One region of the Bacillus sp. NPDC094077 genome, then DNA from elsewhere that is predicted to be linked to it. Evidence: predicted binding sites of a transcription regulator. Region 1 holds the regulator's gene; each other region holds the start of a gene.
What was found. The regulator Rex, encoded in region 1, represses fermentation and respiration genes when NADH is low (regulators of the CRP and FNR family bind a similar motif). The targets are predictions, from matches to a motif close to TTGTGAAATATTTCACAA.
Positions count from the first base shown of each region.

Region 1 (3,217 bases):
CATACATTTTAATGCAGTTATCTGGAATTGTCGGATTACCACTTCTCCTAAAAACAGGACTCTATGATAATAGAGGATTGACCCTTGAGGAAAAAGGACAAATCATAACTGGACATTGGGCTATCATTAGCTTCTTTATTGCATTATGCGTCGTACTTTGGTTACTTAGAACAGATATTCGTGAAAGGCATTTAGATACAATGCGCTCTACTGTTCCAGCTACAATTGGATGGATTTTCATCGGGTTCTTCTTAGCATTTTTCTCACAAAGTATTGCTGGTATGATTGAGATGTATTTACTAGGTATTAAACCTGGATCTGAAAATACAGCAAGGCTTATGGACATCGCAAGAACAACACCTTGGTTCCTTATTGTTGTATCTATTATAGGGCCAATTTTAGAAGAAATCGTATTTAGAAAAATTTTATTTGGTACACTTTATAAGAAGTTTAACTTCTTTATTGCTGCTATCATTAGTTCCCTTGTATTTGCGGCGATTCATTTTGATTTTACTCACTTATTGGTATACACTGCTATGGGGCTCGTATTCGCCTTTTTATATGTAAAAACGAAACGTATTATCGTTCCAATTGCAGCTCATGTTGCGATGAATACATTCGTTGCAGTCGCTCAAATTGCAGTAAGCAATGAGCAAATTCAAGAAATGATTAAAGAAGCTGAAAAAATGCAAGGCTTTATCGGAGGATTTTTTGTATGAGAAACTCACCATTGTTCATGGCTGCATTGTACTTCCTTCTTGGATGTATCTTTACACGCTTCGCCATTACGAACGTGACAGATACAATCTGGAATGTGTGGACAATACTATTTGCAGTTATGGCAACAATTGATTTTAATTTGGCACTTCGCCTTATATTAGTTAAATTCACAAAGAAAAAACAATAATAAAACGCAGAGGTCGCTTCCTCTGCGTTTTATTGTGGATAATTTTTCAAAAAGTAAACAAGCGTTTGTAACTCTACAGCCAAATCAATATGATGGATTCTAATATTCTCTGATACATTTAATCGTGCTGGTGTGAAGTTTAAAATACCGTGCACATTTGTTTCTGCCAACCTATCAGCTACAGCTTGTGCTACTGTAGCGGGTACTGTTAATATTGCCACTTGTATATCATTTGATAATCTTTCTTCTAATTCATCTAAATGATATACAGGAATACCTCCGATTTCTGTTCCAACTTTCTCTTCATTAACATCAAACGCCATTTCAATTTTTGTATTATTGTTTTTCGTGAAATTATAATGTAAGAAAGCGGTCCCTAAATTACCTACTCCAATAAGTGCTACACGTGTTATATCATCTTGATCAAGTGTTTCACGGAAAAATGATAATAAATAATTTACGTTATATCCATATCCCTTTTTCCCTAACGCTCCAAAATACGAAAAATCTCTTCGTATTGTTGCGGAATCTACTTTTACCGCTTCACTCAATTCGGCTGATGAAACACGTTGCTTACCAGAAAGAGATAAGTTTTGGATAAATCGATAGTATAGAGGCAATCGTTTAGCAGTGGCTTGTGGAATCTTTTGCTGATCCATATAACCTCTCCTCTCTTTCTATCTTTATTCATATGCTTTAATCAAATACAGAAGTTTAGCACTCATTAAATTCCTTGTATAATAAAGAGAAGAAGTATTCTCTCTGTATTTTAAACTATACACTATTTTTAGTATGATTGAGAAATATAAACATGGCAAAGTTAAGAAATTATTTGAGGTGAAAACATTGATTTTATTACAAGTGAATGGACTTTCGAAATTATACGGTGCAGAAACAATTCTTGCAAACATAAAATTGGAAGTTCAAACGAAAGATCGTATCGCATTAGTTGGACGAAATGGAGCTGGAAAATCTACATTATTAAAAATTATCGCTGGTGAGCTATCTCATGATGGTGGTGAAATTATAAAGCCGAAAGATGTCTCAATAGGGTATTTAGCTCAAAATACTGGGCTAGAAACAACTTTAACAATTTGGGATGAAATGTTAACAGTCTTTACACACCTACAGCAAATGGAGACAAAACTTCGAAGGCTAGAGCAAGAGATGGGAAAGGAAGAAAACTTTTCAAATGCAGCTACATACGAAAAGTTATTAGCTGATTATGATCAATTACAATTAGACTATAAAGATCAAGGTGGTTATCAGTACGAAGCAGATATCCGCTCGATCTTAAGCGGTCTTGGCTTCCCTGTGGAGACGCACCAAACGACAATCTCTACTTTAAGCGGTGGACAAAAAACACGATTAGCTCTTGGTAAATTATTATTAACGAAACCAGACTTACTTATTTTGGACGAGCCTACAAACCATTTAGACATCGAAACACTCACATGGCTTGAGCAATACTTACAAGGTTATCCTGGTGCAATTTTAATCGTTTCCCATGACCGTTATTTCTTAGACAAACTCGTTACACAAGTATACGAAATTTCGAATAAAGAAAGCAGACGATTTGTTGGTAACTACAGTAAATACTTAGACTTAAAATCAGCACTATACGAGCAAGAAATGAAGCGTTACGAAAAACAACAAGATGAAATCGCTAAACTTGAGGAATTCGTTCAAAAGAATATAGCTCGTGCATCTACAACCAAACGTGCTCAAAGTCGCCGTAAACAATTAGACAGAATGGAATTATTAACGAGACCATTAGGTGATTCTAAGTCAGCATCCTTCCACTTCGATATCGAAAAACAAAGTGGAAATGATGTTTTACAAGTAAAAGATGCAACGATTGGCTATGATGCGGAACCTATTATTGAGCATGTAAATATGCGCTTAACTCGCGGAGATAGTGTTGCCTTAGTTGGACCTAACGGAATTGGAAAATCCACACTATTAAAATCCATTGTGAATAAGTTACAGCTATTACACGGAGATGTTGCTTTCGGATCAAATGTATCTGTTGGTTATTATGATCAAGAACAAGCCAACTTAACATCTTCTAAGCGAGTTTTAAATGAACTATGGGACGAATACCCATTGCAACCTGAAAAAGAAATCCGCACTATACTCGGTAACTTTTTATTCACAGGGGATGATGTACTAAAACCAGTATCTTCTCTTAGTGGTGGACAAAAAGCTCGATTAGCTCTCGCAAAACTTATGATGCAAAAATCAAATTTATTAATTCTCGATGAGCCTACGAACCATCTTGATTTAAATAGTAAAGAAATTTTGGAGAAT
Region 1 covers NZ_JBNNUF010000030.1:3,777-6,993, reverse strand. Annotated here, with positions in the region: gene ACQKNR_RS28160 (CPBP family intramembrane glutamic endopeptidase) at 1-719, shown strand, start outside; gene ACQKNR_RS28155 (YdiK family protein) at 716-907, shown strand; gene ACQKNR_RS28150 (redox-sensing transcriptional repressor Rex) at 937-1,566, opposite strand; gene ACQKNR_RS28145 (ABC-F family ATP-binding cassette domain-containing protein) at 1,754-3,217, shown strand, end outside.

Region 2 (3,217 bases), on a different contig from region 1:
TAATGTCATCATTTTCGTATTGAATTGCAGATGTTTTAATGGACATTTTCGCACAGTAGTTTTTAAAGTTCTGTGGTAATTGCTTAGACCAAAGAACTGTTAAGTTTGGTTCTGGAGCCGGTCCTAAATTATCTAATGTATGCAAGAAACGGAATGAGTTCTTTGTTACTAATGGACGACCATCTAATGCAATACCACCGATAGATTCAGTTACCCAAGTTGGATCACCAGAGAATAGTTCATTATAATCAGGTGTTCTTGCGAATTTCACAAGACGTAATTTCATAATGAAGTGATCCACAATTTCTTGTACTTCTTCTTCTGTTAAAGTACCATTTGCTAAATCTCTTTCAATGTAAATATCTAAGAATGTAGAAGTACGTCCAAGACTCATTGCAGCTCCGTTTTGCTCTTTAATTGCAGCAAGATATGCGAAGTATAACCATTGGAATGCTTCTTGTGCATTTGTTGCTGGTTTAGAAATATCAAAGCCATGAGAAGCAGCCATTTGTTTTAATTCTTGAAGTGCACGCATTTGCTCAGATAACTCTTCGCGTAAACGCATTGTATCTTCGCTCATTACACCACCAGTTAAATATAAATCAGCTTTTTTCGCTTCAATTAAATGATCAATACCATATAACGCTACTCGGCGGTAGTCACCGATAATACGTCCACGGCCGTATGCATCTGGAAGACCAGTAATAACACCTGATTTACGTGCATTTCTCATTTCTGGTGTATAAGCATCGAATACACCTTGGTTATGAGTTTTTCTCCACTCTCTAAAAATACGACTAAGTTCTTTATCCATTTCGTATCCATAAGATTCACATGCTTGTTCCGCCATACGAATACCACCATATGGTTGTAAAGAACGTTTAAATGGTTTATCAGTTTGGAAACCGACTACTTTTTCAATATCTTTATTTAAATATCCTGGTTCATGTGATGTAATAGAAGAAACAATTTTTGTATCCATATCAAGAACGCCACCGTTTTCACGTTCTTTTGTTGTTAAATCCATTACTTGATCCCAAAGTTTTTTCGTTGCTTCAGTTGCTCCCGCTAAGAAAGATTCGTCCCCTTCGAAAACGTTTACATTATTTAAAATGAAATCGCGAACATCAATCTCTGCTTTCCATTTTTCACCTTTAAAGTTTTCCCATGCGTTTTTAACATTTTCTAATACTTGAGTCATCCTAATCTCCTCCATTTTTGATTAGTACAGGACTAAGATTTTTTATATAACAGCTTACACACTTAGAATACTACTTTTTTGCGAAAGTGAACGAAATAGTTGTGACATGTTTGTGAAATATTGAGCAAACTACTATGCACATAGTGTTAAATTCACTTAAAAGTCTTTATAATTAACCCTTTCTTTAATTGTATTTTTTTGGTATCCTTATATACGAGTCCTATTTTGTAATATAAGAACAATACCCATTGTAGAGCTGTAATACTCTTATCTCCTAATCTGTTATAGTTTTTATAACAGAACAAAAAAGTGTACATATGTTGTACACTTTTTTGTTACCACTATAAAACATCTCTTTTTCTATTTCCATCATAGAATCTACCACGACTGTTTGTTAATGCAATTAATTGCTCTAATCCTTCTATATGATCACCAATAATTCGAAGCACAGCTGGAGGATGTCCTATTTTTGCGAAATGTTCACTGGGACGAATGCGGTTCATCTTATCGACCTCAACACGACTTACACATGCAATTTCAAATCCTGAAAGCACAGCTTTCACTTGTGCTACACAAGGTGACAGTAAAGATCTATATCCTATCGCTTTTAAACACCCCCGACTAAACGCATTGGGTACAGCAATAAGAGAACCTACCCCTAAGTCTTTTCTATCACAAGCTAAATTTAGCGCATATTTAAATGCAGTTACGAGATGAAGTGGTACTCTTAAATCTAAATAGTGATTTAGATCATTTAAGGCGACATCCTTTCCATCTGCAATAGCTTTTGCAAAAGGATATAGCTCGCTAGCTGGAATAGCAAAATCACCGTCTATAAATAACACAATATCCCCTTTTGCAAAATAAGTTCCAAGCGAACGCCCTACATCGTTTCCAAGTGCTTCTTTATATACAATTGTTGTTGCTCCCTTGTCTTTTGCAATTGTTGCTGTTTTATCTGACGAACCATTTACAACAACGATGATTTCAAAAGGTTCAATTTTACGAAGCTCTTCTATAACATTTCCAATTGTTTTCTCTTCATCTTGTACAGGAATAATTACCGATAATTGCTTTCCTTTATATAGCTTAGATGTAACGCCCCATCCTCGATAAAAATCTTCAAAATTTAAAGTATGATAAACACACTCTCTTTTCCTATTTCCATCATAATATCCTCCGCGCTCATCGCTGCCTACTATCCGCTCCGCTACAGCTTCTATATGATCACCTATCATTCGTTTTTCAGATTGAGAAAGATCCGTGCCATATGCAGCATGCTCGGTCGGTCGAAATTTGTTCGGGGTAATAACGTCAATTGCACAATGACGACTAATTCTCCATTTACTTTGTACTAGGCGTAGATGAGCCACAATAGGATTAACAAAACATTCGTATCCAATACTTTGTACAACTTCTTTCGTCAACGCATGAGGTACAGATAATAAAGAATCAATTTTTAATTCTTCGCGCTCTAACATTGCATTTAATATTTGGCGCCATACTGTAATGGAATGTGGTTTTTGTTTCTTTAAAAACAATGCGTCCAAATTATTTAAAACGATGTCAGCCTGGTCATGTAAAATCGGATTAAGGAATAATTGCAATTTTGAAGTCGGAATAGCAAAATCCCCATCTATAAATAGTAATACATCACCTATCGCTTGTTTTGCGCCAACTGCGCGTCCAACGTCGTTACCAAGTGACTCTTGATGCTGAATTACTTTACATCCTAAGTTCTCAGCAATCACTTCTGTACCATCATTACAACCATTTGCTACTACAATAATCTCTACTGGATTTAATGGTTTTACTGATTGAATCACGTCTGAAATCATATCTACTTCATTACATACAGGAATAATAACCGATAATGATTTAACCATTGTTTTCTTCACGAAACCACTTAATAGTTTCTTTCAATCCTTGTTCCCACGTTACTTTCGCTTGAAATTGAACAAGTTCTCTTAACTTCGTTACATCTGGTCTTCTATTCAGAATTTCTTCAAAACCATG
Region 2 covers NZ_JBNNUF010000009.1:29,003-32,219, forward strand. Annotated here, with positions in the region: gene pflB (formate C-acetyltransferase) at 1-1,201, opposite strand, end outside; partial or broken gene ACQKNR_RS20090 (hypothetical protein) at 1,354-1,574, opposite strand; gene ACQKNR_RS20095 (glycosyltransferase family 2 protein) at 1,543-3,087, opposite strand; gene ACQKNR_RS20100 (NAD-dependent epimerase/dehydratase family protein) at 3,080-3,217, opposite strand, start outside.
Region 2: pflB (formate C-acetyltransferase) is a predicted target of Rex. The motif match lies at 1,312-1,329, and genes of this name have one in related genera.

Region 3 (3,217 bases), on a different contig from region 1:
TTAAATTTTTACAAGAACAAGATGATATTGTCGTGTTTAAAAAATCCATTAAAGATACTCTCATTGTTAAATCATTGACCATTACCATTATTTCAATTTCATTTATCTTTTTTTCTATTTTAATTTTGAGTATTACTGAGCGAGTTCCTCTATTGATGAGTACTTTCGAAGTATTTTCAGCATTTGGAACAGTCGGCCTCAGCATGAATTTAACGCCCCACTTAACTATTATCGGTAAAGCCATCATTATCTTTATGATGTTTTTTGGAAAAATGGGACCTTTAACATTGGCTTTTTCATTTGCACGTAAAAAGAAACGGAAAATAAAATATCCAAATGAAGATATTTTAACAGGTTGACAACCGTATAAATTATCCATATAATGAAAATACAATAGCATATCTCCAAAGGGGAGTAGCGTCCAAGAATATTTCTTGGAAACAAAGTCGTCATTACGTAGAACTTAGTTCTTCCGGCTTTGTTGGCATTTTTATTACATATGTCTAGCAAGACCTTTGCCTATTAACGGCAGAGGTCTTTTTTGCATCCATTTCCAAATTCTTCCAAAGTTAATAGGCAGGAGTATGGGGAAACTAAATAGTGGGGAAATTCTTCACTTATTTAGTACTTATATAAATGAGAGGAGAATGTACATGGATGTATCATTATTATTGGAGTATGGTTGGGTATTACTCATCCTAATTGCACTAGAGGGGATTTTAGCGGCTGATAACGCTCTCGTTCTTGCAATTATGGTAAAACATTTACCAGAAGAAAAAAGAAAAAAAGCACTATTTTACGGATTAGCAGGAGCGTTTGTTTTCCGCTTCGGATCACTATTCATGATTTCGTTCTTAGTCGATGTATGGCAAGTCCAAGCAATTGGTGCCATTTATCTTATGTTTATCGCTGGTAATCATTTATTTAAAACGTATGTTAAAAAGAATGCGCCTGAAGAAACAGAAGAAAAAGAAACTGAGAAAAAACAAGAGAACTTCTGGTGGACTGTATTTAAAGTCGAAGTTGCGGATATCGCCTTCGCAGTTGATTCAATTTTAGCTGCTGTTGCATTAGCAATGACTTTACCGAAAACAGGATTAGGTACAATTGGTAGTCTTGATACAGGTCAATTTATTATTATTTTTGCAGGTGGACTTATCGGATTAATCATTATGCGATTTGCAGCATCTGCTTTCGTACAAATATTAAAACGTAAACCAGGGCTTGAAACTGCAGCATTCTTAATTGTAGGTTGGGTTGGTGTGAAATTAGCAGTTTATACGCTAGCACACCCTGCTTTAGGTGTCCTGCCTCATTCATTCCCAGAATCTACTCCATGGAAACTTACATTCTGGGGTGTATTAGTCGGAATCGCAGTTGGCGGTTGGTTCTTCTCGAAAGAAGTAGAAGTAAAAGTAGAAAAGAATTTAGACGAAAAAGCGCTGTAATCACAGCGCTTTTTTTCTCCTTTCAATCCCCTCTCTATTTTTAGAAAAAATTCCATTATACTACTTTTGTAACCGCTTTCCTCATTTATGTATGTCCTTTTTGTGAAACATTGCACAAACTTATTGAAACTGTGAACAATTCCATGTACTTTATTCATATAAAGAGTATTTATAGAAGATGTACTAAAGGAGCGTATTACTCATGCTAGAACAAGGATTAGATTATGTTGTCAAACTGGCTAAGAGCAAAAAGCAAATGCTAGATACAAACCCAATGCAATATTTCATACGTGCGGCACTTGCGGGTATTTATATCGGTTTTATTATTGTACTATGTTTTAAATTAGGTAACTTTTTTCACATGGCAGATTCACCAGCAACTTATTTAACCGCTTCTATGTTTTTCGGAATTGCTCTCGTACTCATTATATATGGCGGCGCTGAACTGTTTACTGGAAATACAATGTATTTCACAGTGGCAACTTTAAGAAAAGAAACAACAATTTCTGATACACTTCGTAACTGGGGTGCTTGTTATGCAGGTAACTTAGCTGGCGCTTTATTCTTTGCCTTACTATTTTATGCAACTGGCATTTTCAAAGCAATTGATCACGGTCATTTAATGAATACAGTTGTTGAAGGAAAGATGAACACACCTACAACGCAATTATTCTTTAAAGCAATTTTATGTAACTGGCTTGTATGTCTTGCCTGCTTCTTACCTTCCCAAGTCAAAGGTGATACAGCAAAAATAATGGTCATGATGCTACTTGTTTTCACTTTCTTCTTATCTGGTTACGAGCATAGCATTGCAAACCTATCACTGTTTGCCTTATCTTTAGTATCACCACATCCTGAGACAATTTCTTTTGCAGGCGCTATTCATAACTTAATTCCTGTTACAATTGGTAACATTATTGGCGGTTCCGTATTTGTCGGTATGGTATACCACTACTTAACAAAGAAAGCACCTGATGTTAAACAAGAAGAAACTGAAATCGCAGTAGCTCAACAAGAAGAAATCATTCCTTTACAAGCACATATGAAACATTAAAAACTCCAAAGTTTTACTTATCAAGACTTAAATTATAAAAATCCCTAAAAATAAAGGAGAGCACATATTATACATGACTAATATATACTCTCCTTTTATTCCATTAAAGCACCCGATTGTTGAAAATCACCAGACCTTTATTAGCTGGTTAGTTGAAGAAGAACTTGTTCCACAACCCTTAAGTTATGATACATAAAAAATTAATTTTTCCTCCTATAATCCCTTCAAGTCCGGCAATCTCCGTCTTTTGAATTCCCTGACAATTACTAAACCTAAGCCAAACAACTATAACATCTCTAGCGAAATAATTAACATATCTTATTCAAGAAAGTTTAGTTAACTAATAACATATATTTTATTGAAAGGGTGTGATTGAATTATGGATCGGCCAAACTGGGGCATTGGAGGATTAGTATTCGTTGGCTGCATGTTTCTTGGTGGAGGAGTGGGATCTATGTTAGGAAGTTCTCAAACTGGATGGCTGATAGGAATGGGTGTTGGATTTCTTGGGATGGCTTTGACGAGACTGATTAGAAAGTAATATAACGTGGGTTCTTCTTCCAGTAAATAAGAAGATATACATATTGAATTATATCTTCAACTTATGGTTATACATTCCGATATGTATGAAAAAAGAGGATATATGCACTCATACTTAACATATTATCCTCTTCTTATTATAGTCTGTTTAAGTTTTACTTTGGAGTTTTTAGCT
Region 3 covers NZ_JBNNUF010000003.1:275,531-278,747, reverse strand. Annotated here, with positions in the region: gene ACQKNR_RS10100 (TrkH family potassium uptake protein) at 1-359, shown strand, start outside; yybP-ykoY riboswitch at 398-563, shown strand; gene ACQKNR_RS10095 (TerC family protein) at 654-1,448, shown strand; gene ACQKNR_RS10090 (formate/nitrite transporter family protein) at 1,651-2,502, shown strand; gene ACQKNR_RS10085 (hypothetical protein) at 2,882-3,043, shown strand; gene ACQKNR_RS10080 (cyclic-phosphate processing receiver domain-containing protein) at 3,212-3,217, opposite strand, start outside.
Region 3: ACQKNR_RS10090 (formate/nitrite transporter family protein) is a predicted target of Rex. The motif match lies at 1,549-1,566, and genes of this name have one in related genera.